3 regions of the Bradyrhizobium sp. USDA 3240 genome follow, and region 3 is predicted to be linked to each of the others. Evidence: predicted binding sites of a transcription regulator. Region 3 holds the regulator's gene; each other region holds the start of a gene.
The links. The regulator LexA, encoded in region 3, represses DNA repair genes until DNA is damaged. The targets are predictions, from matches to a motif close to TGTTCNNNNTGTGTTCNG.
Positions count from the first base shown of each region.

Region 1: the regulator LexA is predicted to act here: its motif matches at 7,629-7,646, upstream of ACVIGA_RS13445 (ribonuclease T2 family protein).
Region 2: the regulator LexA is predicted to act here: its motif matches at 3,134-3,151, upstream of recA (recombinase RecA).

Region 1 is NZ_JBSSGD010000002.1:2,681,287-2,691,687, forward strand. Features, by position in the region: gene ACVIGA_RS13405 (branched-chain amino acid aminotransferase) at 1-116, opposite strand, end outside; gene ACVIGA_RS13410 (MarR family winged helix-turn-helix transcriptional regulator) at 447-995, shown strand; gene ACVIGA_RS13415 (response regulator) at 998-1,720, shown strand; gene ACVIGA_RS13420 (ATP-binding protein) at 1,730-3,115, shown strand; gene ACVIGA_RS13425 (TonB-dependent siderophore receptor) at 3,116-5,389, opposite strand; gene ACVIGA_RS13430 (DUF3617 domain-containing protein) at 6,059-6,589, opposite strand; gene ACVIGA_RS13435 (hypothetical protein) at 6,633-6,932, opposite strand; gene ACVIGA_RS13440 (hypothetical protein) at 7,099-7,575, shown strand; gene ACVIGA_RS13445 (ribonuclease T2 family protein) at 7,690-8,376, shown strand; gene ACVIGA_RS13450 (23S rRNA (adenine(2030)-N(6))-methyltransferase RlmJ) at 8,536-9,396, shown strand; gene ACVIGA_RS13455 (cold-shock protein) at 9,658-9,870, shown strand; gene ACVIGA_RS13460 (outer membrane protein) at 10,146-10,401, opposite strand, start outside.
Region 2 is NZ_JBSSGD010000002.1:1,105,419-1,115,819, reverse strand. Features, by position in the region: gene ACVIGA_RS05980 (amidase) at 1-275, opposite strand, end outside; gene ACVIGA_RS05975 (hypothetical protein) at 272-586, opposite strand; gene ACVIGA_RS05970 (hypothetical protein) at 675-983, shown strand; gene ACVIGA_RS05965 (hypothetical protein) at 1,181-1,411, shown strand; gene ACVIGA_RS05960 (hypothetical protein) at 1,434-1,640, opposite strand; gene recA (recombinase RecA) at 3,256-4,344, shown strand; gene ACVIGA_RS05950 (acyl-CoA thioesterase) at 4,504-4,941, opposite strand; gene gcvP (aminomethyl-transferring glycine dehydrogenase) at 5,123-7,996, opposite strand; gene gcvH (glycine cleavage system protein GcvH) at 8,019-8,384, opposite strand; gene gcvT (glycine cleavage system aminomethyltransferase GcvT) at 8,405-9,550, opposite strand; glycine riboswitch at 9,692-9,780, opposite strand; gene alaS (alanine--tRNA ligase) at 9,984-10,401, shown strand, end outside.
Region 3 is NZ_JBSSGD010000002.1:61,852-72,252, forward strand. Features, by position in the region: gene ACVIGA_RS00645 (response regulator transcription factor) at 1-298, shown strand, start outside; gene ACVIGA_RS00650 (hypothetical protein) at 797-1,201, shown strand; gene ACVIGA_RS00655 (aminoacyl--tRNA ligase-related protein) at 1,138-1,998, shown strand; gene ACVIGA_RS00660 (HAD family hydrolase) at 2,887-3,513, shown strand; gene ACVIGA_RS00665 (molybdopterin molybdotransferase MoeA) at 3,537-4,748, shown strand; gene lexA (transcriptional repressor LexA) at 4,993-5,697, shown strand; gene ACVIGA_RS00675 (hypothetical protein) at 5,939-6,367, shown strand; gene ACVIGA_RS00680 (hypothetical protein) at 6,529-6,756, shown strand; gene ACVIGA_RS00685 (ComEC/Rec2 family competence protein) at 6,767-9,052, opposite strand; gene ACVIGA_RS00690 (L-2-amino-thiazoline-4-carboxylic acid hydrolase) at 9,160-9,636, opposite strand; gene ACVIGA_RS00695 (LysR family transcriptional regulator) at 9,777-10,385, shown strand.

The DNA.
Region 1 (10,401 bases), 2.6 Mb from region 3:
ACGATCGCCATGTGGTCGGTGAAGACGCGGCCGAAGCCCGGGTCCACGAGCTTCGCTGCACGATCCTTGTCGGATGTGGCGTTCGGCGAAGGCTGGATGTCGAATTTCAAAGTCATTTTTCTTGCTTTCCGCTGTCGGAACCGGCGCCATACCGGGCGACGGCCTGTTTCCCCCGGAGCCATCAGGCTCGGCTGGTGCAAACTTCACCACCGCCGGCAACCCAGCCGGTTTCCATCGCCAACATGCCGGTTAGACATGCTTTTGCGGAGTGCTGAAGTCCAGTATGTTTGCCGAAATGCCGCTCGACAATCGCACGGTAGTCCAATTCGCGGCCCAAACCGCCACACAGGCTCTTTCAGGCCGCCTCAAACGCTGTCGGGGACGAAACGACCTAATGTTTCGTCGTGACTGGCAGTTTTGTAACATTGAACCCAAGATACGTCAATATGACTGACATAAATTTCTCAGGCATGGCTGCCAAGCCCGATTCGCAGGGAGATGATCACGCTCCTGCGGCGGGTGGCCGCGACCTGCGCTGGGACATCATCGAGCTGTTGTTCTTCGCCTACCGCGACTTTGTCGGCGACGCCGACCAGGAGCTGGAGGCGTTCGGCTTCGGCCGCGCCCACCACCGCGTCATCCACTTCGTCACCCGCTATCCCGGCCTGAAGGTCGCCGACCTGCTCGACGTCCTGCGCATCACCAAGCAGTCGCTCGGACGCGTGCTCAAGCAGCTGCTGGACGAAGCCTACATCGTGCAGAAGACCGGCAACAACGACCGCCGGCAGCGCCTGCTCTACGCGACGCCGAAGGGCGAGGCGCTGGTCGCCAAGCTCGCAGGGCTGCAGACCGACCGCATCAACCGCGCCATCGCCGGCATCGATCCGGCCGGCGTCGAGACGGTTCGCCAATTCCTCCGCGCGATGATCGACCGCGACGATCCCGACAAGGTGCTCGAAGCGATCTTCGGCGGCGGCAGAAAAACAAGGGAGTGAACCTGGTGCAGGCTGCAACCCTGGTGCGCACGCCGGTCGAGCCGGCCGACGACGCGCCGCATCTCCTGCTGGTCGACGACGACCGGCGCATTCGCGACCTGTTGTCGCGCTTCCTCTCCGGCGAAGGCTATCGCGTCACGACGGCCATGAGCGCCACCGACGCGCGCGCCAAGCTGCTCGGGCTGCATTTCGACCTGCTGATCCTCGACGTGATGATGCCCGGCGAGAACGGCTTCGACCTCGCCCGCTTCATCCGCACCTCCTCGACGGTGCCGATCATCATGCTGACCGCCCGCCATGAGGCGGAAGCCCGCATCGAGGGCCTGCAGATCGGCGCCGACGACTATGTCGCCAAGCCGTTCGAGCCGCGCGAGCTGGTGCTGCGCATCGGCAATATCCTCAAGCGCACCGCGCCGCCGCAAGTCACTGTGGTCGAGCAGATCGCGTTCGGCCCCTACATCTTCCACATCGAACGCAGCGAGCTGCGCCAGGGCGAGGAGATCATCCATCTCACCGACCGCGAGCGCGAGATGCTGCGTATCCTCGCAAGCGCGCCCGGCGAGACCGTGCCGCGCGGCGAATTGACCAGCGGCGGCACCGTCAATGAGCGCGCGGTCGACGTCCAGATCAACCGCCTGCGCCGCAAGATCGAGCACGATCCCGCCAATCCGCTGTTCCTGCAGGCGGTACGCGGCATCGGCTATCGCCTGGTCGCCTCGCCGTAAGATGCAGCCATGAGCACGCTCGACACCGGCCTGACCCTGATCAAGAACGCCTCGCAGCGCGTCTCGAAGGCGAACGGCTGGATGGGCAACGCGTTCAAGAGCTGGATGCCGACCGGCCTCTATGCGCGCGCGCTGCTGATCATGATCGTGCCGATGGTGATCTTGCAGACCGTGGTCGCGTTCGTGTTCATGGAGCGGCACTGGAACACGGTGACGCGCCGCCTGTCCGCCGCGGTGGTCTCCGACATCGCCGCGCTGATCGACGTCTACAAGATCTATCCGCAGGACAAGGACCGCGCGCAGCTGCGCGGCATCGCCCAGAAGCTGCAGCTGGTGGTCGACTTCCTCCCCGCCGGCGACATGCCGCCGCCGGGGCCGAAGCCGTTCTTCTCGCTTCTCGACCAGACCCTGTCAGTGCAGCTCGGCCGCCAGATCAGCCGTCCGTTCTGGATCGACACCGTCGGCAAGTCCAACCTGGTCGAGATCCGCGTCCAGCTCGACGATTCCGTGATGCGGATCTTCGCCCAGCGCAGCGCGGCCTACGCCTCCAACTCGGAGATCTTCATCTTCTGGATGGTCGGCACCTCGTCGATCCTGCTGATCGTCGCCGTGCTGTTCCTGCGCAACCAGATCAAGCCGATCCTCAGACTGGCCGATGCCGCCGAAAGCTTCGGCAAGGGCCGAGAGGCGCCGAACTTCCGGCCGCGCGGTGCGCGCGAGGTGCGGCGCGCGGCGCAGGCCTTCATCGAGATGAAGGCGCGCGTCGAGCGTTCGATCGAGCAGCGCACCGCGATGCTCGCCGGCGTGTCGCATGATCTGCGCACCATCCTGACCCGCTTCAAGCTCGAACTCGCCCTGATCGGTGAAGGCCCCGAGATCGACGCGATGCGCAAGGACGTCGACGAGATGTCGATGATGCTGGAGGACTACCTTGCCTTCGCACGCGGCGATTCCGGCGAGGTCGCGCAGCCGACCGACATGGCGATGGCGCTGGAGGAATTGCGCAGCGACGCCGAACGTCACGGCCACACCGCAACCGTCGCGTTCCACGGCCTGCCCGTCGTCACGGTGAAGCCGGCCTCATTCAAGCGCTGTCTCGCCAATCTCGTCTCCAACGCGGCGCGCCACGCCAACACGATCTCGATCACCGGCCAGCGCGACCACCGCTATCTCAACATCACGGTCGACGACGACGGCCCTGGCATCCCCGCCGCCATGCGCGAGGAAGTGTTCAAGCCCTTCCTGCGGCTCGACGACGCCCGCAACCAGGACGAAGGCGGCAGCGGCCTCGGACTTGCGATCGCCCGCGACATCGCCCGCTCGCATGGCGGCGACATCATGCTCGGCGAAAGCCCGATGGGCGGCCTGCGCGCGGCGGTGCGGATTCCGGTGTAGCTACCAGCGGTAAGACAGGGTGCCGATCACCTGACGCCGTTCGCCGGCATAGCAGTAGCCGGACTGACAGGTCTGGTAGCGGGTGTCGAACAGATTGGTCGCGTTCAAGCGCGCGGTGGCGCCGAGCAAGCGCCGGTCGAGCTTGCCGAGATCGTAGTCGATCACCGCATCGAACAACGTTCTCGCCGCATTCTGGAACGTATTCTGGTCATTGCCGAAGTTGGTCCCGATGTAACGGACACCGAGGCCGAGCCCGAGCCCTTCGACCGGGACGCCGGACTGGAAGGTGTATTTGCCGAAGGCGGCGAAGGAATTCCTCGGAATGCCGGAGAGCTCATTGCCGGTCGTATCGGGATTGCCCTGTGTGATCACGACGTTGAGATGGGTGTAGGCCGCGGTGAGATCAAATCCCTGCTTGAGCGCCAGCTTCGCCTCGAGCTCCACGCCCTTCGATTCGACCTGTCCGGTTGCCGCCTGGAACGCCATGTTGCTCGGATCGGTGCGCAGCACATTGTCCTGCGTGATGTCGAACACCGCGGCGGTCAACAGCACCGGCACCTGCGGCATCTGGTACTTGATGCCGATTTCCTTCTGCTCGCCGGTGGTCGGCTTGAACGGCGATCCCGATGCATCGACGCCGACCTGCGGAGCGAATGCCGTCGCGTAGCTGACATAAGGCGCAATGCCGTTGTCGAAGACGTAAGCGAGGCCCGCGCGGCCCGTGAAGGCGGTGGCCTTCTGCGTTGACGGCACGCCGTCGAGGCCTGCGGTCGTCGTCTGCGAGACCCAGCTCTGCCGGCCATTGAGCGTCAGAACGAAGCCGCCGAGCTTGGCCTGCTCCTGCGCATAGACCCCGACCTCGTCGGTCGACTGCTTGTTGAAGATCGAGAATGCCGGCGACGCGATCGCCTGGGCACCGTAATTCATCGTCAGGAGATTGAGATCGGGAGCCGCCCCGTAGCCGATCTTGTCGTTGTAGTAGGAGTGCCCGTAATCAACGCCGAACAGCGCCGTGTTCTTGATCGCGCCGAGCATGAACTTGGCCTCGGCCTGGTTGTCGAGCGTCACCGTATTGAAGCTATCCAGGATCCGCCACGCGGATCGCGACGCGAGATTGGTGCTGCTGTCGATGGAATCGATCTGGGTGTATTTCGCGTCGGTGTCGACCTGATAGAAGCGGAAGTTCTGCCGCACCGTCCAGACGTCGTCGACATTGTGCTCGAACGCGTAGCCGATGCGATACTGCTTCTGATCCATGGCGCTGAAGGCCGGATCGTTCGAATAGATGTTGGTCAATTGTCCGTCGGGCGTGCGGAAGTTGCCGATGCTCGCGGCGGTTCGGCTGCTTTGATATTCGCTGAGGATCGTGAAGGACGTATCGACGTCGGGCCGCCAGGTCAGCGCGGGCGCGATGTAGGTGCGATCGTCGTCGTTGCCGGGATACCAGGTCTTGGCGTCACGGAGCAGACCCGTCAGGCGATAGTACAATTGGTCGCTGCCGGGCACCGGGCCACCGATATCGAAGCTGCCCTGGTAACGATCATAGTTGCCGGTCTGCAGCTGCACCTCGCCGAACGGCGTCATGGTCGGCCGCTTCGTGGTGACGTCGACGATGCCGCCCGGAGAGCCGAGGCCGTAGAGGCCCGAGGCCGGTCCACGAAGGATCGACACGCTGTCGAGACCGTAAGGTTCGATCTTGGGAATGGCGAAGTTGCCGCCGCCCTGGCGAAGGCCGTCGCGATAGATCCCGGTATAGGTCGCATCGAAGCCACGGATGTAGAAACTATCGAACCGGGGATCATAGCCGAACGCCGTGGTCGTGACGCCGGGCGTGTAATTGACGGCGTCCTTGAGCGTCTGAACGTTGCGATCCCTGAGCTCCTTCTGCGTGACGACCGACAGCGACTGCGGCGTCTCGATCAGCGCCGTGTTGGTCTTGGTGCCGGCCGTGCTGCCGGTCGCAACATAACCGGTCGTTGCACCGACCGTGCCGGCCGCGCCTTGCGACCGCGGAGCCTGGTTCTGAGCGGGCGCCGCAACGGTGCGGCGTCGGTTCGATACGGTGGCGCGCGAAGACCTGGCGTTCCGACTCGAGGCGGCGGCACTGCGCTTCCTTGCAGTGTCAGGTTCATCCACCGTCACGGCAGGAAGCACGCTGACATTGTTTTGCGGAGTGCTGGTTTGTGCCTGAGCGCTGGCGACGTTCGTACCCATCGGCACCAGCAAGACCGAACCGAGAAACGCTGCGTTGATCGCAGCCGTTGATGCAAGCAAGCTGCGCTTGCTCCGCGACGAAGCCATTCCCACCAAACAATCCCCACACTTCCGCAAGGCCGATCTTGATCGAGCCGCGTGTTCGTCATTGAGCGGGCATCGATTGGGGCGAACTTCTATCGGCGGGATGCGCGAAATTCCACACGCGCAAAATAGAATCCATTGAAGCGCGCAATGCACGACACTGGAATGATTCGAGATGCGCGACACTGGAGCGATTCAAAAGACATGTTGTCGCAGCAGATTTTTCAGTGCGAGGAATTCGCTGCACGTCCTCGCTCTCTCTGAGACTCTCGAGCGCGAGGCACGCAGCGATCATTCAACGATGTTGATCTCACCCTGCAATGCGGTGGTGCATTGCGCGTGGCCGCGACCAACACCGGACATCATGTTTGACGTCCAATCTACTGAAGGTGAGCGGCCGGTGACTGTTGTGCGGCGAGACGAGCGCCAGGCGTCAACCTTTAGCGACAACGGTGAAGCGAATGCGCTGGCGCGCGCATCATCGCAAACTGGGTCGCGCGAACGCACGCCCGATGACAGGCAGCGCAAAGCGGCTTGGCAATCTTGTCGCGCGCTGTCCGCAATGATGGTGGTGCAAAACGCCACGTCCTCTCGAATTGAGCGAGGACGTGCTCAGGCGCGCGGCGGCAATCGAAGGCGCTGCGCCTACTTCTGCTTGGGCAGCAGGCCCTTCAGCTTTTCCATGTCCTTGACGTTCATCTTCATGCCGCCGGGCATGATGATGTCACCGGGCTTCTGGTCGCTCTTGCAGGCGCCGAGCCATTTCGCCTCGATGGTCATCGTGGTGTCGCGGGAGCCCGCTGCGCCGCCCTCCGCGTGCGAGCTGCTCTTGACCGTGTAGGCGGAATTGAAATCGCCGACGATCTCGGCATGGCTCTTCATCGACATGCCGGCGACGCTGCACACGCTGTCGCTGACATAGCCGGTCGCGGTCTTCTGGATGTCCTGCTTGGAGCAGACTTCCTTGGCCATCGGCGAGGCCGCCGCGCTCATCTCCTTGTCGGTGGTCTCGTCGGTGCAGTGCTGCATGGTGATTTCCGGCATCGGCCCGCCGGTGCGCACCATCTTCATCTCCCACAGACCCGCCTTGCGGGTCGGCAGGTCGACGGCGCTCGCAGCACCGGTGGACAGGACAAGGCAAACAGCAGAACCAAGCAAGGCAAGCTGTCGGGTCATGCGGTGAGCTCCCGGCTGAACGATCGAAGGATTTGGAGCGCGCTCAGTAGAGCGTGCGCACCGGCCTCTGAGCCGAACCATAGGGTACCCAGCGGCAGGCAAAGGAGATGTAGCCGCCCGGATAGCGCTGCATCGCAAGGAACTTGACCACCTTGCCGTAGGAAGCGCAGTGATCGACGGCGAGCTGCCGCGCGTCAGTCTGGGCCGCCAGCGAATAGGCGATGATACCGCCGGTATCATTGCCCTTGAACGGTGGCACCGGCTGCATCCAGTCGGCTTGCGCCGGACCAACGGCCAGCATCCCGCTAACGGCAACCAGGCACGCGGCCAATTTCCTTCGCATCGCAGACTCCATTTCGCTGGCGACCAACATAGAGCGCGCCGGCGACCATGGAAAGAACGAGCCGGCTGCCGGAAGTGGACTTCTCCGCAGGTGTTGCCGCGCTGCACTTGACCTTGCCGGGGCTTCACGGCACCGTCCGCCGCATCGGATCATCGGGTGGATTCCCATGCGCAACCTGTTCAACTCCCCCAATAAACTCAGCCATAAGCTCGGCCTCGGCGCCGCGCTCGTGGTCGGCCTTCTGGCGTTCGGGGGCACGGCTCAGGCCGCCAATCCGTTCGAACTCAATTTTTGGCTGTCCGGCCCGCGCTATGACGGCAATGTGGCCCCCTGCGAGAAGGCCCTGGCGATCATCAGCAACCAATTTCAGGAAAAGGAAGCCACCTTCTGGAATTCGCCGCTCGTGATCACCGGCTACAACCGGATCCACGAAACCGCCTTCCGTCCCTGGCAGTCCGACAATATTCCGCGCCGCTATTGCTCGGGCGATGCGATGTTGAGCGACGGCAAGGTGCGCAAGGTGCACTATTCGATCATCGAGGACGGCGGCTTTGCCGGCCTCAGTCAGGGCGTCGAATGGTGCGTCGCCGGGCTCGACCGCAACTGGGCTTATAACCCGTCCTGCAAGGCCGCCCGGCCCTGATCTCCGACCAGTTCGGTCAAAACGGAAGCCGCCGCCACCCAGACGGCGGCTTTTGTTCTTGAAATGTTCCAGTAGCCTGCTAGGCTCTGAATGGTCGCGTGAGGGGAGCGTTTGATGCCTCGGTTGGTCACAATTTCCCGATTTCTGATTTCAGCTGCCTTCGTTCTGTGTGGTGCGATGGGGGCCTCGGCCCAGGATCGCCGGCAGAATGCGCCCGGTGAGTTCGATTTCTATGTGCTGTCGCTGTCGTGGTCGCCCTCGTTCTGCGAGGCGGCGAGCGAGCGCGGCAACAATGGCCGCGGCACCCAGGCGCAGTGCGGCGGACGGCCATACTCGTTCGTGGTGCACGGGCTGTGGCCGCAATATGAGCGGGGCTTTCCGGAATACTGCCAGCGCCCCTCGCCCCGCCTCGCCCGCAACATCATGACCTCGATGCTCGACCTGATGCCGGCGCCCGGGCTGATCTACAACGAGTGGGACAAGCACGGCACCTGCTCCGGCCTCGGCGAGCGCGCCTATTTCGAAGCCATCCGCAAGGCCCGCGCCGCGGTGAAGATCCCCGAGGAATTCCTGCAATTGACGGAGCCGAAGACGATCGCGCCCGACGAGCTGGAGACGGCGTTCATCAAGGCCAATCCGGGGCTCAGCAACTCCGCGATCTCGGTGACCTGCGACAGCAAGCGGCTCAGCGAAGTGCGGATCTGCCTCAGCAAGGATCTGCAATTCCGCTCCTGCGAGGAAATCGATCGCCGCGCCTGCCGCCGCGATCAGGTGCTGATGCCGCCGGTTCGCGGCGGCTGACGTCTCGTCCACCTCACGGCCGGGCAGGCGCGCGTCGTTGTGCCGAGTGTCCCGGCCATGGACGCCACCACGAAACCAGCGAGATAAGGCATGATGCCCGGGACAGGCCGGGCATGACGCAGTACAACATGCGCACCCTCTGGAGCGCAGCGTCATCGCATGAACTATCGTCACGCCTTTCATGCCGGCAGCTTTGCCGACGTCATCAAGCACATCGTGCTGGTGCGCATGCTCACCTATTTGCAGGAAAAGCAGGCGCCGTTCCGCGTCATCGACACCCATGCCGGCGCCGGCCTCTATGATTTGACATCGAGTGAAGCGCAGCGCGGCGGCGAATGGTTGACCGGCATTGCGCGGCTGATGCAGGCGCGGCTCTCCGACAAGGCGCTGCCGCTGATCGGGCCCTATCTCGACATCGTCAGGGCATTCAATCCGCGAGGCGAACTGAAAGCCTATCCCGGCTCGCCGTTGATCGCGCGGGCGCTGCTGCGTCCGCAAGACCGTCTGACGGCCTGCGAGATCGAGCCTGCGGCGCGCAAGCAATTGATCGATGCATTGCGACGCGATGCGCAGGCGCGCGTCGTCGATCTCGATGGCTGGATGGCGCTGCCCGCATTCGTGCCGCCGAACGAGCGGCGCGGCCTGGTGCTGATCGATCCGCCGTTCGAAGCGAAGGACGAGTTCGAGCGACTGGCCAGTGCCTTCACGGCAGCGTTCGCGAAGTGGCCGACCGGCGCGTACCTTTTGTGGTACCCCGTAAAATCCCGGAGAGTTTCCGACGAGCTCGCACGCAGCGTTGCCGCGACAGCAGCAAGCAGCCGGCCCGCGGGCAAATGCTTGCGTTTGGAATTCAGTGTGGCGCCGCAAGAAGTGGACGCAGGCCTCGTTTCCACCGGCCTTTTGATAGTGAATCCGCCGTGGACGCTGGCGGGCGAGCTGAAGATCATCCTGCCCGAACTCGAGAAGCCGCTTGGTCAAGGCGGCGCCGGACGCTTCAGACTCGAAACGCCTAAACCTTGAACGGTAGCACCCACTGAAAAGTTCTATTTGAGCATAGGCAACGCGCGCGGAACCGTATTATGCTCATCCTGTTACGACTGGCTTTACGTTCCGCTTCCGCGAATGGTTGCGGCGGAGTGACAAGGCCGAAATAAAATCCAGGCAGACCGGCGGCGTGACGCCGGCTTGTTCAGGTGGCCAAGCTTCCGACAAGCGAATGTCGGTCAACCACTACGCGGCGTGCGCGTAGCGGTGGAGCAATACGGGGGAGGAGTTTTCCCGATGGCCATGACTGGGACAGTCAAGTTCTTCAACGGAGAGCGTGGCTATGGCTTCATCAAGCCTGACGATGGCGGCCGCGATGTGTTCGTTCACATCACGGCTGTCGAGCGTGCAGGGTTGAAGGACCTGACTGAAGGACAGCGCATTACGTTCGAGGTTGAACCGGACAAGAAGGGCAAGGGCCCGAAGGCGGTCAACCTGGTGGTTTCATGATGAGCTCTCGCGGTGCGTGGCTCGTGATGAACAGCGAATGAAGCGTTGCGTGTGAGTTGACCGCAGGGCGCGTGGCTCGCGCTCGCTGCAAGACCGCCTGCATGATGCGGACGCGACTGACGGTGCCCGCATATTGGATGCGTGCGGCCGTCCGACCGGTTTCGCGGACGCCGTGGCGTTCATGCAGCAGTGCGTGATGTCGACGTGCTCAGCACAAAGAAAAACCCGGCCACGCGACGCGCGGCCGGGAGTTGATGTCTGACGTTTTCTTGTTCTCAGAAGTGATAGTTGATGCCGGCGCGAATCAGGCTGAAGCTGTAACCGTTCGACGCGCCGCCGGTGATCGTGAAGTTGCTGTTGGCGAGATCGACGTAGAGATATTCGATCTTGGCGCTCCAGTGCGGGGCAAAGCCCATTTCGGCGCCGGCACCGACGGTGAAGCCCGCATTGGTATGCGACTCCGATATGCCGAAGGTCTCGCCGCGCAGTTCGCCGAAGGCAAGACCGCCGGTCGCGTAGAACAGCACGTTG
Region 2 (10,401 bases), 1.0 Mb from region 3:
TCCTGCAGTCGGCCCTTCAGCGTGGGGCCGAGATCCTTCATCAGGAAGGGCAGGCCGGCGAACGGGCCGTTGAGATCGGCGCCGTCGCGCGCGGGATCGGCGATCACGTCGTCGAACAGCTCGACCATGCCGGAGAGCGCGGGATCGACCTTGGCTGTGGCGGCGGCAGCCTGTGCCGCGAGCTCCCGCGGCGTCAGCTCGCCATTCCGGACCCGCTCGGCGAGCGCCGTCCCGTCATGACGCGTCCATTCGTCCCAGCTCATCGCCAAAGTCATTTCGATTCCTTTTCTGCTTTGTTGCGCAGTGTAGTTTGGGGGGCTGCCCGGTCAAACCCATCGCGCGACCGCTGCGCTCCGACGCGGCCCGCGCTGCTGTCCGACGCGCTTGCGCTGCGTTGCAAGCGCCGTGCCCGGCTTGAAAATGCCCCAGTTTTGGCGCCCAATTGCCCCTCGTCAGTGGTGGGGGCGTCCATGTTCCGCAGGTTGGTATTGCTGGGCGGCGCGATCGCGATCGGGCTTGCGCTCGGTAGCTGCACGCGATGCGGTCCGATCTGGGACGACTGGATGCAGTCGCCGAAATCCTGCAAGTCAGACCACCTCTAGGGCAGGGACGGGCGCTTGGCGGCGGCTTTCTTGCGGTGATATACCGCTGACGAAAATGCAAGGAGCGTTCTTATGAGAGTTTTGAGCGCAGTTGCGGTTGCGGTGCTGTTGTCGGCGCCGGCCTATGCGCAAATGCCGAACGTCAATCTGATGCCTGAGGTCAAGACCAAGACCCAGGACGAGAAGGATCGGGACGCGGTCAACGACCGGGCCTACAAGGACTCGCTGAGCAAGATTCCGGACGCCAAGGGATCCTCCGATCCCTGGGGCGCGGTGCGCAGCGATGCGCCGCCGAAGGCGGCAGCCCATCCTCCCGCCAAGCCGAAGACCAAGACGGGAAGCTCGGCGCAGCCCGGAAGCTCCGCGCAGCGCAGCCAGTAAGCCCCGTTCCTGCCGGCCTCGCCGGCTTCCCGCAGACTCGGATTCTTGTGACGCCGCCCCTATATTGGGGGCGTCGTCAGTTGGAGCGTTTTCGAGCGAAGTGGATACCGGTTCGCGTGAAGAAAACGCGTCAAAACTAGAATCTAGAGCCCGGTTCCGATTCAATCGGAACGGGGCTCTATTCCGGAGTTGCGGCAATGGTGTTGCGTCCGCGCGATCTCGCCAGCCGGATGGCCGCACGGCGCAAGCCGGATGACGGCTATCTGCGCGAGACCTTCAGCCTGCCGCGCGATCAAGCCCGCCTGCGGGCGCGCGACTTTCTCAAACGCTACCCGAAGGCCGCCTATATGAGCGCCGTCGAAAGCTGGCGCGAGCTGCCCGGCGGCGACATCGAGTTCACGATGCGGCGGCTGGCAAGCGCGGACTGAAGCCTGCCGGACGGACTGCGCCTCAGTCCTGATCGCGGTGCCCGCGGCTCCGTCCGAGCCCGAGGTTGTTCAGCTCGCGGTCGATCCGTAGCTGCACGCGGCGGATCGCCAACAGGTCGAGTTTTGCTTCGGTCTTGCCCATAAAGACCCGATCGCCGATCTGGAAACGCCATTTCCAGACGCCGGGCATGAGCTGCGTGACGCTGAATTCGACGCCCTTGTGGATCATCTGGAACGGTTCCGCGAATGGATGGCGGTCGTCGATATTTAAATCAAAGGTTGTAGCAATGATTAACACCCGTCCAAGGATGAAGTGAACCGTCGCGCCCGTTCGGACGTCGTTATGGATCCCGAAGGGGATCCGTTCGGCGGCGGCGCCGCCTTGCCTCGCGACACGCTATCGGTGCGCTGGGCCGGACTAGCCAATGTTACGAACACTGGCGGAACCCGAGTCTTCCCGTGAAGGCTACGTAGTTTTTGGGCGCGTCAGGAGGGGTACCAAGGTAGTATGCAGATTGTGCCAATCGTGATCCGGCCGCGCCAAATCCTTCGGTAACTCGTTGATAATGTGATGCAGTTGGGACGAGGGCAGTGCCGCCTGCTCGCGGAACTTTGTTCTGCCCCGGAGAACTACGGATCGCGCCGCGCCACGGCCCAGACGCTTCGATAATGGCTCCGTCAGCGCGCTTGGATCCGCCCCGGTTTCATTCAGGCCTATGCCTGACAGCACAACGCCGCCCGCTTGAAATGCTTGCGGACGGCGCTGGCCCTAGCCCCAGGAAGGTGTGCAAAATCCTGATAGCTGGAAGCCTATACAATTTGTGCCACAGGACATGTCCCAAATTGGCTATCACGGCGATCAATCCGGACCGCGCTGCCTCGGCGCTTCACCGCGTTGCCGTTGGCGCAGACGTCACGCAAAGGCGCGCCGGATAACTTGAACAAAGACCGCCGATTGAGGCGCCTCGGCAGCCAGTTGAGACCGCCTAAACAAAGCCATGCCGCCCGTTTGAAAATCTTACAGGCGGCATAGGCCTTCCAGCCCGAGAGGGTACGAACAAAATCCCGGATATTCCACGTTTAGAGTGCGATGGCCTCTTTACCTGCGGAGCCTACTCTCGAACGGTATCGGCCCCTCATATCGGCGCTCGCAAACCCGGCGACCGCAGCCAGTCGCTCAACTGTGAGGCGGTTTCGGCAAGACGCGCCTTGCGGATAAGGCGGGAGCGCTCGACGCCCGGGGGAGTGCCCCACGCCTCCTTCCGGAGCCGCTGTGCCTCGATGTTGAGACGCTCTTCAAGTGATTCTGTGTGCGTGAGACGCGGTCGCTTCATGACCATGGCGCGCTCCGTTCCGTTGGAGGAAGGCGGGAGCGCTACCGGGCGATCTCATCACCGATGACAGCCACGGGCGGGCGGTGATGGACTTACTGTGTACCTGTCTGGAAGGAATAGCGAGCTATCTGTTTCAGGCCTTTTGTCGCAACGCGTGGAACGAATGGCGATTTAAGGCGGGTGGAAGTTGTTCCGGCTGTAAAGCCTGGAAGAACAGATAGCGTCCCATGGAAAATGATGGGGCTAGAACATTTACTATGCCGTCTCGGTAGTCCTACTGAGAACATCAGCTAAGTCATGGTTTCTGTTCGTTTAATCCGCGCAACTATGAATCCGAAATCAAACCAGAACTCCGGGGCTTAAATACGGACAGCACCGACACGTCGGAAAGAACATATTGCGAACACAGAACAAACGTGGTACGAGATTCCTATCAACAAACGCGTTCCGCCCGATCTCATCGCCCGTTTTTCCCGCTAGCGAATCCCCGCCATAAGGAGCACATCCCAAATGTCCGCTACTGCACTGCGTATCGTCGAAGGATCCTCCATGGACAAGTCCAAGGCCCTCTCAGCCGCGCTCTCCCAGATCGAGCGTCAGTTCGGCAAGGGCTCGGTGATGAAGCTCGGCAAGAACGACCGTTCGATGGATGTCGAGACGGTGTCCTCGGGATCGCTGGGGCTCGACATTGCGCTCGGCGTCGGCGGCCTGCCGAAGGGACGTGTCGTCGAGATCTACGGGCCGGAATCGTCGGGCAAGACCACGCTGGCGCTGCACACCGTGGCGGAAGGCCAGAAAAAGGGCGGCATCTGCGCCTTCATCGACGCCGAACACGCGCTCGATCCGGTCTATGCGCGCAAGCTCGGCGTCAACATCGACGAGCTCCTGATTTCGCAGCCGGACACCGGCGAGCAGGCGCTGGAGATTTGCGACACGCTGGTGCGCTCTGGTGCGGTCGACGTGCTGGTGATCGATTCGGTTGCGGCGCTGGTGCCGAAGGCCGAGCTCGAGGGCGAGATGGGCGATGCGCTGCCGGGCCTGCAGGCGCGCCTGATGAGCCAGGCGCTGCGCAAGCTCACCGCCTCGATCAACAAGTCCCACACCATGGTGATCTTCATCAACCAGATCCGCATGAAGATCGGCGTGATGTACGGCTCGCCGGAGACCACCACCGGCGGCAACGCGCTGAAGTTCTATGCCTCGGTCCGTCTCGACATCCGCCGCATCGGCGCGATCAAGGAGCGCGACGAGGTGGTCGGCAACACCACCCGCGTCAAGGTGGTGAAGAACAAGCTGGCGCCGCCCTTCAAGCAGGTCGAATTCGACATCATGTACGGTGAGGGCGTCTCCAAGATGGGCGAAATCCTCGATCTCGGCGTCAAGGCCGGCATCGTCGAGAAGTCGGGCGCCTGGTTCTCCTATGACAGCCAGCGGCTCGGCCAGGGACGCGAGAACTCCAAGGCGTTCCTGAAGGCGAATCCCGACATCACCGCCAAGATCGAAACTGCGATCCGCCAGAACTCCGGCCTGATCGCCGAGCAGATCCTTGCCGGTACGCCCGAGCGCGATGCCGAAGGCGAAGAGCCCGCCGAGGAGTAAGCCGCAAGCATGATCCGGAAAAGTGCGAAGCGGTTTTCCGAGAGGATCATGCTCAAACGATCAAATCATTTCGCTGCAAGCGGGCGCTGAGGACGTTGAGTTGCCGACGTCTTCGGCGCCTGTTTGGTTTTGTGCAGCGTCGGAACCAATATCTGGCGCTTATCCGCGGGCCAGCGCCTTTTCCCGGCTCGCGATCAGCGCGCGGAGATCCTCCGTCACCGCGACCGATTGATGGGTCTTCTGGTCGGTCGCGACCCAGATGATTTCGCCGGTCGCGCGCAAATCCTCGGAGCTCTTGGCGAAGATCGCGAGGGTAAGCACGATCGAGGAACGGCCGATCCGTGCCACGCGCACGCAAACCTCGATGTCTTCGTCGAACCGGATCGGCGCCTTGTACTCGACGACTGATTTCACGGTGTGAAAGTCGATGCCGGTCCGCGCCACCTCGCCAAGATAGTCGTAGCCGAGTGCACGGAAATATTCCGTTATCGCGGTGTCGAAATAGGTCAGGTAGTGGGCGTTGAACACCACGGCTTGGGCGTCGACTTCGGAGTAGCGGACGCGAAACGGGAAATGAAACCAGAATTCCTCGCGCATGTTTCCTCCTGCCGCGGGCGGCCCTTGCTATCGTTGGTCTCGCGTCCGCTTCGACCGGTGCAGGTCGAGGACGAGCGAAACGCCGAATTCTTATCGTTGTAGATGCCAGGTTGAGCCGGAGGGCTCAACCTGCGCTTTGATATCCGGGCGACGCGCGCGCCTCCCGAGACACGTCGCCCGACTACTCCGCCGCCTGCGCGTAATCCTCGATCGGCGGGCACGAGCACACCAGATTGCGATCGCCGTAGACATTGTCGACGCGGCCGACCGGGCTCCAGTATTTGTCGGACCGTGATACGCCGGCCGGGAAGCAGCCCTCGGCGCGGGTGTAGGCCCGGCTCCAGGCGTCGTCGGCGATGTCGTGGACGGTGTGCGGCGCGTGGCGCAGCGGCGAGGCCTCGACCTTCCAGCGGCCCTTCTCGATCTCCGCGATCTCGCCCCGGATCGCGATCATGGCATCGCAGAAGCGGTCGATCTCGAACTTCGATTCCGATTCCGTCGGCTCGATCATCAGCGTACCCGCCACCGGGAAGCTCATGGTGGGCGCGTGGAAGCCGTAGTCGATCAGCCGCTTGGCGATGTCGTCGACGGTGACGCCGCTGGTTGTCTTCAGGGCGCGCGGGTCGATGATGCATTCATGCGCGACGCGATCCCGGGCATTGCGGTACAGCACCGGGAAGTGCGGCTGCAGCCGCGCGGCGATGTAATTGGCATTCAGGATCGCGATCTCCGTGGCGCGCGTGAGGCCTTCACCACCCATCATCAGGATGTAGATGTAGGAGATGGTCAGGATCGACGCCGAGCCGAACGGCGCGGCCGACACCGGGCCGATGGCGTGTGCTGTCGCGCCGTCAGTTGCGGGATGACCCGGCAGATAAGGCGCAAGATGCGCCTTCACGCCGATCGGGCCCATGCCGGGGCCACCGCCGCCATGCGGGATGCAGAAGGTCTTGTGCAGGTTGAGATGGCTGACGTCGGCGCCGTAGTCGCCGGGCCGCGACAGCCCGACCTGCGCGTTCATGTTGGCGCCGTCGAGATAGACCTGTCCGCCATGCGCATGCACGATGTCGCAGATCTCGCTGATATGCTCCTCGAACACGCCGTGGGTCGACGGATAGGTGATCATCACGGCGGCGAGATTGGCCGAATGCTTCTCCGCCTTGGCACGGAGATCGCTGACATCGACGTCGCCGCGCGCATCGCACGCCACCACCACGACATCCATGCCGACCATCGCGGCCGAGGCCGGATTGGTGCCGTGCGCGGAGGAGGGGATCAGGCACACCTTGCGGTGCGGCTCGCCGCGCGCGAGGTGATAGCCACGGATCGCCAGCAGCCCGGCATATTCGCCCTGCGCGCCGGAGTTCGGCTGCAGCGAGATCGCGTCATAGCCGGTGATGTCGCACAGCCACTGCTCCAGCCGCTTGAACAGCGCGTGATAGCCCTTGGCCTGATCTGAGGGGGCGAACGGATGCAGATTGCCGAACGCCGGCCAGGTCAGCGGGATCATCTCGGTGGTGGCGTTGAGCTTCATCGTGCAGGAGCCGAGCGGGATCATCGCGCGGTCGAGCGCGAGGTCGCGATCACTGAGCTTGCGCATGTAGCGCAGCAACTCGGTCTCCGAACGGTGGGTGTTGAACACCGGGTGGGTGAGGAAGGCGCTGGTGCGCCGCAGCTCCTTCGGCAGCGCCTCGCGCGCGGCCGCCTCGATCTCGGCAAAGCTGAGCTTGCCGCCGAACACGCGCCATACCGCCTCGACCGTCTCCGGCGTCGTGGTCTCGTCGAGCGCGATGCCGAGCGTGGTTGCGCCGATGCGCAGATTGATCCGCTCCGCCTGCGCGCGGGAGACGATCTCGATCTGCTTCGCGCCGACCTCGACGGTCACCGTATCGAAGAAGGCGTCGCTGGTCGGCGCAAAGCCGAGCTTGCGCAGGCCGGCGGCGAGCACGGTGGCGCGGCGATGCACGCCGCGTGCGATGTGGGTCAGGCCTTCGGGACCGTGATAGACCGCATACATCGAGGCGATCACGGCGAGCAGCACCTGCGCGGTGCAGATGTTGGAGGTCGCCTTCTCGCGGCGGATATGCTGCTCGCGGGTCTGCAGCGCCAGTCGGTAGGCCGGTGCACCGCGCGAATCCACCGAAAGCCCGACGATGCGGCCGGGCAACGAGCGCTTCAGCGTGTCGCGCACCGCCATGTAGGCGGCGTGCGGTCCGCCATACCCCATCGGCACGCCGAACCGCTGCGCCGAGCCGATTGCGATGTCGGCGCCGAGCTCACCGGGTGAGGTCAGCAGGGCCAGCGACAACAGATCCGCCGCGACGATCGCAAGCGCGCCCTTGGCGCGCAGCGATGCGATCGCCGGCCGGAGGTCGCGCACCGCGCCCGTCGTGCCCGGATATTGCAAGAGGGCACCGAGCACGTCGGCCTTGTCGAGCTCGGTCAGGGGATCGCCGACCACCAGCGCCCAGCCCAGCGGCGCGGCGCGCGTGCGCATCACCGCCAGCGTCTGCGGATGAACTTCCTTGTCGACGAAGAACACCTTCGCTTTCACCTGCGAGTGGCGCTCGGCGAGCGCCATCGCTTCGGCGGCCGCGGTCGCCTCGTCGAGCAGCGAGGCGTTGGCGACGTCGAGGCCGGTGAGATCGCAGATCATGGTCTGGAAGTTGAACAGGGCTTCGAGCCGGCCCTGGCTGATCTCCGGCTGATACGGCGTATAGGCGGTGTACCAGGCCGGGTTCTCCAGGATGTTGCGCTGGATCACCGCGGGCAGGATGGTGCCGGAATAGCCCTGGCCGATCAGCGAGGTGAACACCTGGTTCTGCGTGGCGAGCTCGCTCATATGCGCGAGCGCTTCGGTCTCGCTCAGTGCCCGGCCGAGATCGAGCGGCGCCTTCTGAAGGATCGACGCCGGCAGGGTCTCATTCATCAGCGCCTGCAGGCTCGCGGCGCCGACCGTTTCCAGCATCGCGTTGACGTCGCGCGGTGACGGTCCGATGTGGCGGCGGGCGAAATCGGTGGCAGCTTCGTTGATCGGCTTGAAGGGCGCGTTCATGACGTGGTCCTCGGCTTGATCCTCAGGCGGTGTGCGCGGCGTAGGCGGCCTCGTCCATCAGGCCGCCGAGCTCGCTCTTGTCGGCAATCTTCAGCTTGAAGAACCAGGCCTTGCCGCCGGCATCCGAATTGACCAGCGCGGGCTCGGCCGCGAGCGCCTCGTTGACCTCGACCACGTCGCCGGTGATCGGCGCGTAGACGTCGGAGGCGGCCTTGACGGATTCGACGACGGCGGCGGCCTCGGCCTTCTTCAGGCTGCGGCCGACCTTGGGCAGTTCGACAAACACGACGTCGCCAAGCTGCGATTGCGCGTAATCGGTGATCCCGATCGTGGCGACGTCGCCCTCGATGCGGAGCCATTCGTGGTCGGACGTGTACAGCGTCGTCATGGGGATCGATCCTTTGGCGTTTAGCGTTTGTAGGTATTGGGAACGAAGGGCGTGGCGGCGACCTTCAGCGGTAGCCGCTGGCCGCGCACTTCGGCAAAAACGGTCGTGTCGAGCGCGGAAAGCGATGTCGGCAGATAGCCCATCGCAACCGGTGCGTTGAGGCTCGGGCCGAAGCCGCCCGAGGTCACCTTGCCGATCTGCTCGGTCGAGGTCGGATCGGCAAACAGCATGGCACCTTCGCGCACCGGCGCGCGGCCGTCGGGCTTCAACCCGACGCGGCGGCGGGAAGCGCCTTGTGCGAACTGGGTGAGAATCTTGTCGGCGCCGGGGAAGCCGCCGGCGCGGGCGCCGCCACTGCGGCGGACCTTCTGCACCGACCATTCCAGCGCGCCTTCGACCGGCGTCGTCGTGGTGTCGATATCGTGGCCATAGAGGCAAAGCCCGGCTTCGAGCCGCAGGCTGTCGCGCGCGCCGAGCCCGATCGGCAGCACGTCGGGATTGTCCAGCAGCGCGGTGACCAGGGCTTCCGCCTTGTCGGCGGGCACGGAAATCTCAAAGCCGTCCTCGCCGGTATAGCCGGAGCGCGAGACGAAGCAGTCGATGTCGGCGACGCGGCGCGGTCCGGCGTCCATGAATTTCATCGAACTGACATCTGGGCAAAGTTTCGCCAGCGCCGACTCGGCTTTCGGCCCCTGCAGCGCGATCAGCGCGCGGTCGGCCAGCGACACGATCTCGCAAGCTTCGGAGAGATGCGCGCGCAGATGCGCCTCGTCCTCGGCCTTGCAGGCGGCGTTGACCACCAGAAACAGGTGATCGCCGAAATTCGCCACCATCAGATCGTCGAGCAGGCCGCCGTCGTCGTTGGTGAATTGCGCGTAGCGCTGCCGTCCCGGCGCGATGCCGACGATGTCCTGCGGCACCAGTTTTTCCAGCGCGAGTGCCGCGTCACCGACCTTACCGGATTTGGCCTTCAGCACGAGCTGTCCCATGTGGGACACGTCGAACAGGCCTGCGTCCTTGCGGGTGTGCAGGTGCTCCTTCATCACGCCGGCCGTGTATTGCACCGGCATGTCGTAGCCGGCGAAGGGCACCATCTTGGCGCCGCGCGCCAGATGCAGCGCGTGCAGCGGGGTCTGTTTCAGCGGAGAGGTTTCGCGCGCAAGCATCACAGGGCCCTCGCGGTTCCCGCCGGGGACCTATTTCCCCTTGAGAAACCTGCAGAAAGCCCCATCTGTCGCTGTGCCTGAGAGTATTATCCCGTCGGCGGGCGCGTCGGGGAGAACCCCAGCGCCTCTTTCCAGATGTCAGACGTCACGCGGTCCTTTTGCCTGAGAGTTTCCGGGGCGGTTGCTCCTTCGGCGCCGGCGGTAAGGCCGGTCTCTCCCGACGTGACGGGGTAACAGGTAGGTAGAAAACACGGCGCCACCAAGACTGTCAACGCAGCTGCAACAACTATCCAATGGGCTTTGTGCTGCCGCGGCAAGCCCATGATCTGCCTGCACAGTTTCTGGACACCGCAGCTGGCAATGTCTAAAAGCGTTCGGCCGGAAAATGACGCCTTTTTGCGGCTGGCCGGCCCCTTTTTCCGATTGGATGAACATGAGCAGCGTCAACGACATCAGGTCGACATTTCTGAACTTCTTCAAGGAGAACGGCCACGAGATCGTGGCGTCGTCGCCGCTGGTTCCGCGCAACGACCCGACCCTGATGTTCACCAATGCCGGCATGGTGCAGTTCAAGAACGTCTTCACCGGCGTCGAGAAGCGCGGCTATCAGCGCGCCACGACGTCGCAGAAGTGCGTCCGCGCCGGCGGCAAGCATAACGACCTCGACAATGTCGGCTACACCGCGCGCCATCTCACCTTCTTCGAGATGCTCGGCAACTTCTCGTTCGGCGACTACTTCAAGGAGCGCGCGATCGAGCTCGCCTGGAATCTGATCACCAAGGATTTCGGGCTGAAGAAGGACAAGCTGCTCGTCACCGTCTACCACACCGACGACGAGGCGGCCGGTTACT
Region 3 (10,401 bases):
GCTGTCAGGCAAGATCGCGATCAGTCCGGATATCGACCACGAACTCGCGCTCAGCCACCTCGCCGGCGAGAGCGCCGCCGCCGATCTCCTGACCGCGCGGGAATTCGAGGTGCTGCGCATGCTGCTTGCGGAAAAGACCACCGACGAGATCGCCGAGGCGCTGCATCTCAGCCCCAAGACGGTCGCGAACCTGCATTCCCTGATCAAGGACAAGCTCGGCGTCGGCACGGACATCGAGCTGGTCCGCCTCGCGCTGCGCCAGGGCATCCTGACGCAGAACGATATGGGCGAACCGTGAGCCCGCATCGCCGAACGACTGAGGCTGCGCCGCCCGGGACCGCGCCGCCGACCGCACCACTACCGGCCGCTCGAACTGATGTCCGGGGACTTTTTCGCGTAGCGGTCGCTCCTCCGTCGTCGCGATGCCCGTCCCGTCATCCTGAGGTGCGAGCGGAGCGAGCCTCGAAGGATGCACGGCCACAGCTGGGCCGTCGATCCTTCGAGACGCCGCTTCGCGGCTCCTCAGGATGACGGGCGTGATCCGATTCACATTCCGCGAGGTCGTGGCAGCTTCGTCCTACGGGCAGGTTGACGAGACCGGCGAGACAATCCAGAATAGCGACATGCGCAACATCTGTTCCATGTCTTCGACCACCGCGACGACCAGCCTTGGCGGGTCGTCTCCTGGTCGTATGCGGTAACAGACTGCACAACCAGACAAGGCCCCGCCGGCGACGGACGGGGCTTTTTTCATGCGCAAACTCGTCCGCGCTGCTTCCAATCAGGAGAGCAAGCTATGGACGATCTCGATCACAGAAGCCTCGGAACGCGTCTCGATCTCTGGCACATCCAGGAGGATGCGCCGGGGATGGTGTTCTGGCATCCGCGCGGCAACACGCTTTATCGGGTGCTGGAGGACTACATCCGCCGGAAAATGCGCCGGTTGGGCTATGCCGAGGTTCGAACGCCCCAGCTGCTGCCCCGCGAGCTTTGGATTCGAAGCGGCCATTGGGAAAAATTCGGCGCGCATATGTTCGGCTTCGCCGACGGCGAGCGCGCAATGGCGCTCAAGCCGATGTCGTGTCCTGCCACGTCCAGATCTTCAACAAGGGCCTGCGCTCCTGGCGCGACCTGCCGCTGCGCTATGCCGAGTTCGGCGTCTGCCACCGCGATGAGCCGTCCGGCTCCCTGCACGGATTGATGCGCACGCGCGGCTTCGAGCAGGACGACGCCCATGTGTTCTGCCGCGAACAGGACGTGCCCAGTGAAGTCGCCCGCTTCGTTGCGCTGCTGTCGGAAGTCTATGCCGAGTTCGGCTTCCCTGAGCCTGAGGTGTCGCTCTCCACCCGGCCTGCCGCGCGCGCCGGTTCGGACGAATTATGGGATTGGGCGGAAGCGAGCCTTGCCGCGGCCGCCCGCCAATGCGGCCTGTCGTACGAGATCCAGCCCGGCGAAGGCGCCTTCTATGGGCCCAAGCTGGAGTTTGCGCTGCGCGATCGGCTGGGCCGGTCCTGGCAATGCGGAACGGTTCAGCTCGACAGCGTTCTGCCGGGCCGTCTCGACGCGTCCTACGTCGGACCGGACGGCGATCGCGCGATCCCGGTGATGATCCACCATGCCGTGTTCGGTTCAATCGGCCGCGTCATCGCGATGCTGCTTGAACATCATGCCGGCGCGCTGCCGTTCTGGCTGTCTCCGGACCAGGTCGCCGTCGCGCCGATCTCGCGTGATCATTCCGATTACGCGGTCAAGGTTCTCGATGCGCTCGAAGCTGCCGGCATCAGAGGCGTCCTGTTCGCCGGCGCCGACACGCTGTCGCGACGGATCGTTGCCGCGCATGAGGCGAGTATTCCAGTCGTCGCCGTCGTCGGACAGCGTGAAGCGCAACAAGGCACCGTGAGCCTCCGAGCGCGCGCCAGGGCCGTTTCTGTGATGCCGTTGGCTGACGCCGTCGCCGCGCTTCGAGAGCGCGCTCGTCCGGGCAAGGACGCCAAGTGAACCTCGCTGTGCGCTGCCCCGCGGCGCCGATAAATCGGCGGCCTCAAGAAAGGGCCCCAGCGAGGGGGTACACGCTGAGGCCAGTACAACTTGGTCACACCATCGTAGACCTCGCCCCGACAGTTTCCTTTGCTCCTTCGGAGTACCGGAATCGTACGGAGCCGTAGACTGAACCTTATTGCTCTGTCGTGCGTATCCATGATGTCAGGATTTTGCCATTCCTCCTGGGGCTAGAACCAACGCCGCCCGTCGTATTTCAATGCGGGCGGCGTTGTGCGTTTCTGGCCTGCAACGAGAAGCGACCCCGACGCGCCCGCGCAGCTGACATCGATGAAAGTTCCCGGCCAGGAACCGGAACGGATATCAGCCGACGTGAGTTGGACCGTATGATTTTGAAGGATGGAGCGTCATCGCCGTGAGCCGAAAAACTCTGCAAGCACGTTCGGAACAGGCGCTCGTCGTCGTCATTCTCAGCACCGGCGCGCTGATCGCCTACCTCGGCCTGGCGCTTTCCAGGATGTGAGTGGCCCATGGCGGCACCCGGCTTTCCTGTGCCCTCTGCTTTCAAGCGGCGAAACGAGAAGCAAAGCTCAGACGATTCATGTCGAGAGATTTTAGGGCTGCGTCCCCACCACAACTGACACCGCGTGATGTGACAACTTGAATCGCGCACGATCCTCATCGTTGCCCCTGCGAAGGCGGGGACCCATAACCACGAATGGTCATGGTTAGGCGAAGTGGGTACGAGGCGTCCCTTCAACAACACCCGCCGCGGAGTATGGGTCCCCGCCTTCGCAAGGACGACACCCCGCCCCTGTCGTCGCATGCCTGCCGCACAAATCGAGGACATTGCCGCCCGCCCGCAATTTTCGTACAGGGTTTCACGCAATGACCTCGCAACTCTCCCCCGATTCCGTCGACGTGCTGCTGTTCGATATCGGCCGCGTCGTGCTCGATATCGACTTCGAGAAGGTGATGGCGCACTGGGCGCGGCATGCCGGCTGCGCGCCGGCCAATCTCGCCGCGCGCTTTGTCGTCGACGACAGCTTCAAGCATCACGAGATCGGCCGGATTGACGACGCGGCGTTCTTCGCAAACCTGCGCCGGACGCTCGGTATCGACATCACCGACGCGCAGTTTCTCGAAGGCTGGAATGCGATCTTCACCGGCGAGATGCCGGGGATAGCCCCCTTGCTCGCGACCGCCGCGAAGCGGATGCCGCTGTACGCCTTCTCCAACACCAATCCGGCCCATGTCGCGCATTTCTCAGCCGTCCATACCGAGTTGCTCGGCCATTTCCGAACGGTCTTCCTGTCCTCGACGATCGGCCACCGGAAACCCGACGCCGAGGCCTACGATCATGTGGTAAAAGCCATCGGCGTGCCGGCGTCGCGGATCCTGTTCTTCGACGATCTGGCCGCCAATATCGACGGCGCGCGGGCGCGCGGCCTTCATGCCATCCACGTGACATCGACGGATGACGTGGCAAGGGCTCTGACCGCACTTGGTATGTGATTAGGAATTGAGGAGCTCTGAGCGTGGCCCTGATGCCGGTTGCCGATGCCCTGTCCGCCGTCCTCGCCGGCGCCGACCCGCTGCCGGAGGAGATGGTCGCGCTCGATGCCGCCTACCATCGCACCCTGGCGCGCGACCTCGCCGCGCGCCGCACCCAGCCGCCGCAGCCGATGTCGGCGATGGACGGCTATGCCGTGCGCGCGGCCGACGCCGGTGATCTGAAGGCCCGGCTCAAGGTGATCGGCGAAGTCGCCGCCGGCCGGCCGTTCGAGCGCACGGTTGGCCCAGGCGAAGCGGTCCGAATTTTTACCGGCGGCGTGATCCCCCATGGCGCCGACGCCGTCATCATCCAGGAAGACACCGCCGTCGACGGCGACCAGATCACGATCACAGAGCTGGCTGCCGCCGGGCGGCACATCCGCCCGGCCGGCGTCGACTTCCGTGAAGGCGACGTGCTGCTCGCCGCCGGCAGCCGCCTCTCCGACCGCGCGCTGTCGCTGGCGGCCGCCATGAACTATCCGGAGCTGGCGGTGCACCGCCGCCCGAAGGTCGCGGTGCTGGCGACCGGCGACGAGCTGGTGATGCCGGGCTCGGAGCCCGGTCCCGGCCAGATCGTCTATTCCAACGGCTATGCGCTGCGGGCGCTGGCGCGCGCCGAAGGCGCCGAGACCGTCGATCTCGGGGTTGCCGCCGACACGGTGGAAGCCACCACCGCCGGCATCCGCCGGGCACGCGAGACCGGCGCCGACATCCTGATCACGACCGGCGGCGCCTCGGTCGGCGACCACGACCTGGTCAAGCAGTCGCTGGAGGCCGAGGGCGTCGAGATGGCGTTCTGGCGGATCGCGATGCGGCCCGGCAAGCCGATGATGCATGGCCGGCTAGGGGCGATGCGGGTGATCGGGCTGCCCGGCAATCCGGTGTCCTCCTATGTCTGCGCCTTCCTGTTTCTGGTGCCGTTGATTCGGGCGCTGAGCGGCCAAAAGACTGTCCATCATGTCCGCGCCAGCGCATTGCTCGGCCGCGACCTCGCCGCCAACGACCAGCGCGAGGACTATCTGCGCGCACGTCTCGAGGCGCGCGACGACGGCACGCTGGTCGCAACGCCTGTGATGCAGCAGGACTCGTCCCTGCTCGGGAATCTCGCTGCGGCACGGGCACTTCTCGTGCGTCCGCCGTTTGCGCCTGCCGCCGGCAAAGGCAGCGAATGCGAGATCCTGACACTGCCCGAGTGACGGCGCAGACGGCATCGCTTGAGCGCTTGCCCGTTACGTTCACCGGAAATTAAGTGGTTGCGGAACACATATCGAACATATAGTGTCCGTTCATGATTTGTTTCGAGTACTGGTGTCTACAAACGGGAGACCATCCAGGAAGCGCTTGTACCGAGCACCGCGCTCCTGAGGTCAGGCCCCGCCTGCAGGCCCACCTGAAGAGTCTCGGAATCGAACGACGCTACCAACCGGGGGAATACTCGAGATGCTCACGCGCAAACAGTACGAACTACTGCGTTTCATCAATGAACGTCTGAAGGAGGCCGGCGTACCGCCCTCCTTCGACGAGATGAAGGATGCGCTCGATCTGCGCTCGAAGTCCGGAATCCACCGCCTGATCACTGCGCTGGAGGAGCGCGGCTTCATTCGCCGCCTGCCCAACCGCGCCCGCGCCATCGAGGTCATCAAGCTGCCCGAGCTCTCGGCCGGCAGCGGCAACGGCCGCCGCGGCTTTACCCCGAGCGTCATCGAAGGCACCCTCGGCAAGCGCAGCAGCTCGCCACCGATCGCCGAGGACGACGGCAACCGTCCGGTCGCGGTCCCGGTGATGGGCCGGATCGCCGCCGGTACGCCGATCGAGGCGCTGCAGACCCGCAGCCACACCATCAGCGTGCCGCCCGACATGCTCGGCGCCGGTGAGCACTATGCGCTGGAAGTGCGCGGCGACTCGATGGTCGATGCCGGCATCCTCGACGGCGACATGGCGCTGATCCAGCGCAACGACGTCGCCAACACCGGCGACATCGTGGTGGCGCTGATCGACGAGGAGGAAGCCACCCTGAAGCGCTTCCGCCGCCGCGGCGCGTCGATCGCGCTGGAGCCGGCCAATACCGCCTATGAAGTGCGCATCCTGCCGCCGAACCGGGTCCGCATCCAGGGCAAGCTGATCGGCCTCTATCGCAAATACTGATGGCGGCAGGGAACGAGCAACACATCGGATCGTTCCTTGAAAGATAGCGTAACGTGCGGCCTGCCCGATGCGCTCCGATACCTCTCACGCAGCGTCGCGTGTTTGTGATTGGGGCGTTCGGCGGCCAGTCGTACAATCGCCCAGAAACGAGGAGACACTCGTTCGCTATCGTCCACTCTGGTAGAGGCCCCATGCCTCAAGGAGAGGCACGGGTCGCTACCTCGAATAGAGGAGCCATCCGATGTGTGACTATAGTCTGCACGCCGTGGCGTCGCGCCCCGCCATTGTTGGAGAGACGCTGATCACCACGACTTTCCGCGGCACGTCGACCCGCGGCTTTGCTTCGGAGAACGATCCGACTGTCGCGGTCTGCATGCTGCCGGGCACCGAGCTCGCTTTCGCCGAGAACGTTCGCTACGACAGCCGCTGGATCTGGACCAAGACGATGAATTTCCGCGTCGGCGTGTTCAACGAGGTCGAGCCCGACGTTCCCGATCGCCATCATGACGCGGTCGAATTCCCCGACGGCAGCCATGTGCTGGTGACCCAGCTGGTCGAGGGACAACGCGTCAGCGTGCTGCAATTGCCGGCGCTGCATCCGCCCGTCGAGCAGAAGCCGAAGGTTGTGGAGCGGCGGCCCTCCGCATTTGCGTCGCTGTTTTTGGGTTGAACGCATCGTCGCCGCGGAATGAGTAATCCGGCGGCGAAGGACCTAACCGATTTCGAGCGACCCCGGACGCCGGGCTCCGGGGCGCAGCAGGAGAATTGCGTCGGCGCGCGCCTTGGCGCATCATTGGGCACGGAGGACGTGCACTCACGGAAACCTGCTCAGTGGTCGACAAGGTCACATGGCAAAAGGCTGGACGCGTCACGGAGCCGGGCCGCTACATGTTCCGGTTCGGCTGGCTGACGGTGACGGCTGACGACCTGAAGGTCTGGGAGCAATTTCCGGAGGCTTCCTTCACCCTCGTCAAGAAGCCCGACGCCGGCCCCGACTCCGACGAGTTCCACCTCGGCCTGTTCGAGCTGCCGACCGGCCCCCCACCCGACAACTGCTAATCCTGGGCGGCTAGTCTTCGCCCTGCAAATCGGTCTCGGCCGGCGTCGCATCGACGGCGGGCCGCGGCGCGCTGGCGGGTGTGCGCAGCGTGGTCTCGCTCTCGCCATCGCCGGGAACCGCCGGTGACCATGGCCGGTCGATCCCGCCGGGCTTGACCGCGTCGATGGCGTAGCCGTCCCTGATGCGCCGCAGCACCAGCGCGCCGTGGCGCCGCAACCGCTCGGCATCGATCACCGAGGCCGCGCAATCCTTCGGCGCCGGTCGCGCGCTCACGATCAGCGCCGCACGCTCGCAGTCGTCGGCCAGCGCCTCGGGCCGACTCGCCAGCGCGACGAAGGCGCCGCCGGGACCCTGCGTCACGCAGCCGCTCGGATCGCAGGAGACGCCCTCGCCGAGCGAGGCGTCCGTGGCGGTCCGCGCATCGGCGTCCGCCGCCAGCCACTCCTTGACCAGGAAGGCGTCCTTCGCGCTGTGCATCAGATGCAGCCGGCCGTCGCCGCCCCGCACGGCGACGTTGCGGCCGTCGGCGGAGACCAGAACGTCCGGCTGCGGCACCCGCACCGCCCAGACCGAGGCCACCACCAGCAGCACCGCACCCGACCAGCGCAGCGGCGAGCGCAACAGCCCGAGCAGGATCAGGCCGGCGCTTGCAACGATCATCGGCCCGACCCCGAACGCCGCCATCCGGCCGACCGCGCCCGGCAGCGCCGCGACCCATTGCGTCACCAGGATCATCCAGTCGATGCCGAACCCCATGATCGCCCAGAACACGCCGTCGAAGCCGAACGGCATGGCGAGCAGCCCGAGCAGCCCGGCCGGCATCACGACCGCCGACACCACCGGCATCGCCGCGAGGTTCGCCAGCAGCCCGTAGGGCGTCACGCGATGGAAATGGAACGCGGCGTAAGGCGTCGTCGCGAGCCCTGCGACCAGCGAGGCCAGCATCAGCATCGTGAGCTCACGCCCGCCCCACAGCGCAACCCGCGCGGTCGCGGAATGGTCCGGCGACGCCAGCAGGTTCGGCAGCCCGATCTGCACCAGCGCCACCAGCCCGAGGGTCGCCGCAAACGACATCTGGAAGCTCGGATGCACCAGCGCCTCCGGCGCGATCGCGAGCACGATCAGCGCCGCCACCGCCAGCGTGCGAAAGGTGATCGCGCGGCGGTCGACGATCACGGCGATCAGCACCACGGCGGTCATGAAGAACGATCGCTGGGTGGCGACCTCCGCCCCCGACAGCAGGAGGTAGAACGCCGCCGCGACCAGCGCGGCCGCGGCCGCCCATTTCTTGATCGGGTGTCCGGCCGTCAGCGCCGGAAACAGCGCGAGCAGCGCGCGGATCGTGAAGAACACGACGCCCGCGACCACGGCCATGTGGTAGCCGGAGATCGACAGCACATGGCCGAGCCCCGAGATGAACATCGCGTCGTTGACCGGCGTCGTGATCGCATCGCGCCGGCCGGTGAGCAGTGCCGTTGCGATCGCGCGCTGGTCGCCGTCCAGCATGGTGCGGATCCGCGCGTCGATGGCGTCGCGCAGCCACTGCATGAAGGCAGCATAACGCAGCGCGAGGCCGCCGCTCGCCGGCGGCTCCCTGGTCTTCACCGCGCCCATCACGAAACCGGATGCGCCGATGCCCTGGAAATAGAGGTCGCGGCCGAAATCATAGGAGCCCGGACGCTGCGGCCCGAGCGGCGGCATCAGCCGCGCCTTCAATTCGACGAAGCTGCCGACCTCGGGCGCGGTGCCCTTCTTGACCGAGAGCCTGACGCGCTCGAGTTTTGGAACCTCGCGCTGGCTTTCCATCGACACGACGCGCAGCACGAAGCGGTCCGTCTTCTCTCTGACGTCGCGCGTTTCGACAAAGCCGGTCAGCGCCACGGAATATATCGGCCGCGCCAACACGCCATGGGCGATCCGCGCGGTCTTCCATGTCGCCGTCGCAAATCCCGCCGCGACCGCAGCCAGCATCACGACGGCGGGAAACACCCGGCGCCGCCGCAGCAGCAACGCGAGCAGGCAGAGCGCGATCGCGACTGACGCCGCGACCGAGAGCAGCGGCTCGTGCTCGGCCGCAAAATAGAACGCAATGCCGGTGCCGAACGCCACCGGCACCCACGGCAACAGCCGCCCGGCCCCCGTCTCCGCACGCACCCATTGCCGCAATGCCTCGACGAGAGGACGCCAGATGCTGGCGCGCACCGGAATATAGCCGCCGGCCGGCGCAGCCGTGCGCGGCGGCCACGTCCCCGCGTAGCCACGTCTGCCGCCCGGCGTCGTGCCCTGCTCCGCCATACCGCTTGCGATCCCTGCCGGGCCACGAAGCTAGCGGAAGCTCCCGCCGGCCGCCTAGCGGAACGCAACCGGAACACGAAGGTATCCGGCAGCACGAGCTGCGGCTGCTACGGGGTTCGGCGGAAGCGGAAATCGCAACACGAAGCCCCCTCCATCAAGGTCTGGGAACGGGAGAGCTGCAGGCCGTCGTCGAAGCCTGCGAGCATGGCATGGTCGCGCTTGCAGTGAACCTCGTAGCCGATGTCGGCGAGGCCGAGATCCTTGTAGAACTCGGCATAGCCGCAGCGCTTCACATTGAAGGCAAACTGCTCCTCCGACTGGTCGAGGATCTGGACCTCCATGGCGCCGCCGCCCGCCCACAATTCATCGACGATCCGCCTCAACGACCCGATGCCCTGTCCGTAGGTGGAGGCCCATGTTGCGCCGTCCTCGGCCGCGAGCCGGCGTATCGTGGCATCGACGAGCTCCCGCGTGGCGTCGTCGCCGAGCTTGTCGCGCAGCGTCTGGATGAAGGGGATCAGAACGCGGCCCTCGATCTTGCGCCGCTGCAAATGACTGATGGCCACGTCGTGAGTGTCGGGCATGGATGCTCTCCCTGGCAAAAACCGGTCGGGCTATTTCTGCGGGAGCGGACCGGCGGGATCAAACCAATCCTTCTCGGCCGTTGACTTAGAAAATCTATCCCTGAAAACTGCGGCTCGACAGAACCTGAGAAGTGCCGACCATGAGCTACCGTCTCCCTCCCCTGAACGGACTGCGCGCCTTCGAGACGTCCGCGCGGCATTTGAGCTTCAAGCGCGCGGCCGACGAATTGTGCGTGACGCCCGGCGCGGTCAGCCAGCAGGTCAAGGCGCTGGAGACCGCGTTGGGGATCGCGCTGTTCCGGCGGTTGCCGCGCGGATTGCTGCTGACGACCGCCGGCGAAGAGTACCTGCCGTCGATCAGCCGCGCCTTCCGCGAGATATCGCATGCGACGCATCGCACGGCGCCCGCGCTTCGCGGCAGGCGGCTTCGGCTCGGCGTTGCACCGGTCATCCTGTCAAGGAAGTGCCCTGCGATCCAAAGCTTGACGCGGCAGGATCAACGGCAATTGCGCGTCAATCTCTCCCCGACCGGCGATCTCGGCGAACTGATCGACGGCAGGCTCGATGCCTTGGTGCGACCCACCACGCGCTCGCATCCGGGACTGCATCTGGAGCAGATTGAACTTCGCTCGCCGAAGGGCGTGACCGTGCCGGCCACCCTGCTCACGCTGCCGGGATTGGCCGGCTGCCTGGAGCACCGGGCGCTCGTCAAAATCCTGCAAGAGCAGAACATGTCCGCCGAGACGTGATGCGGGCCCCGGCTTG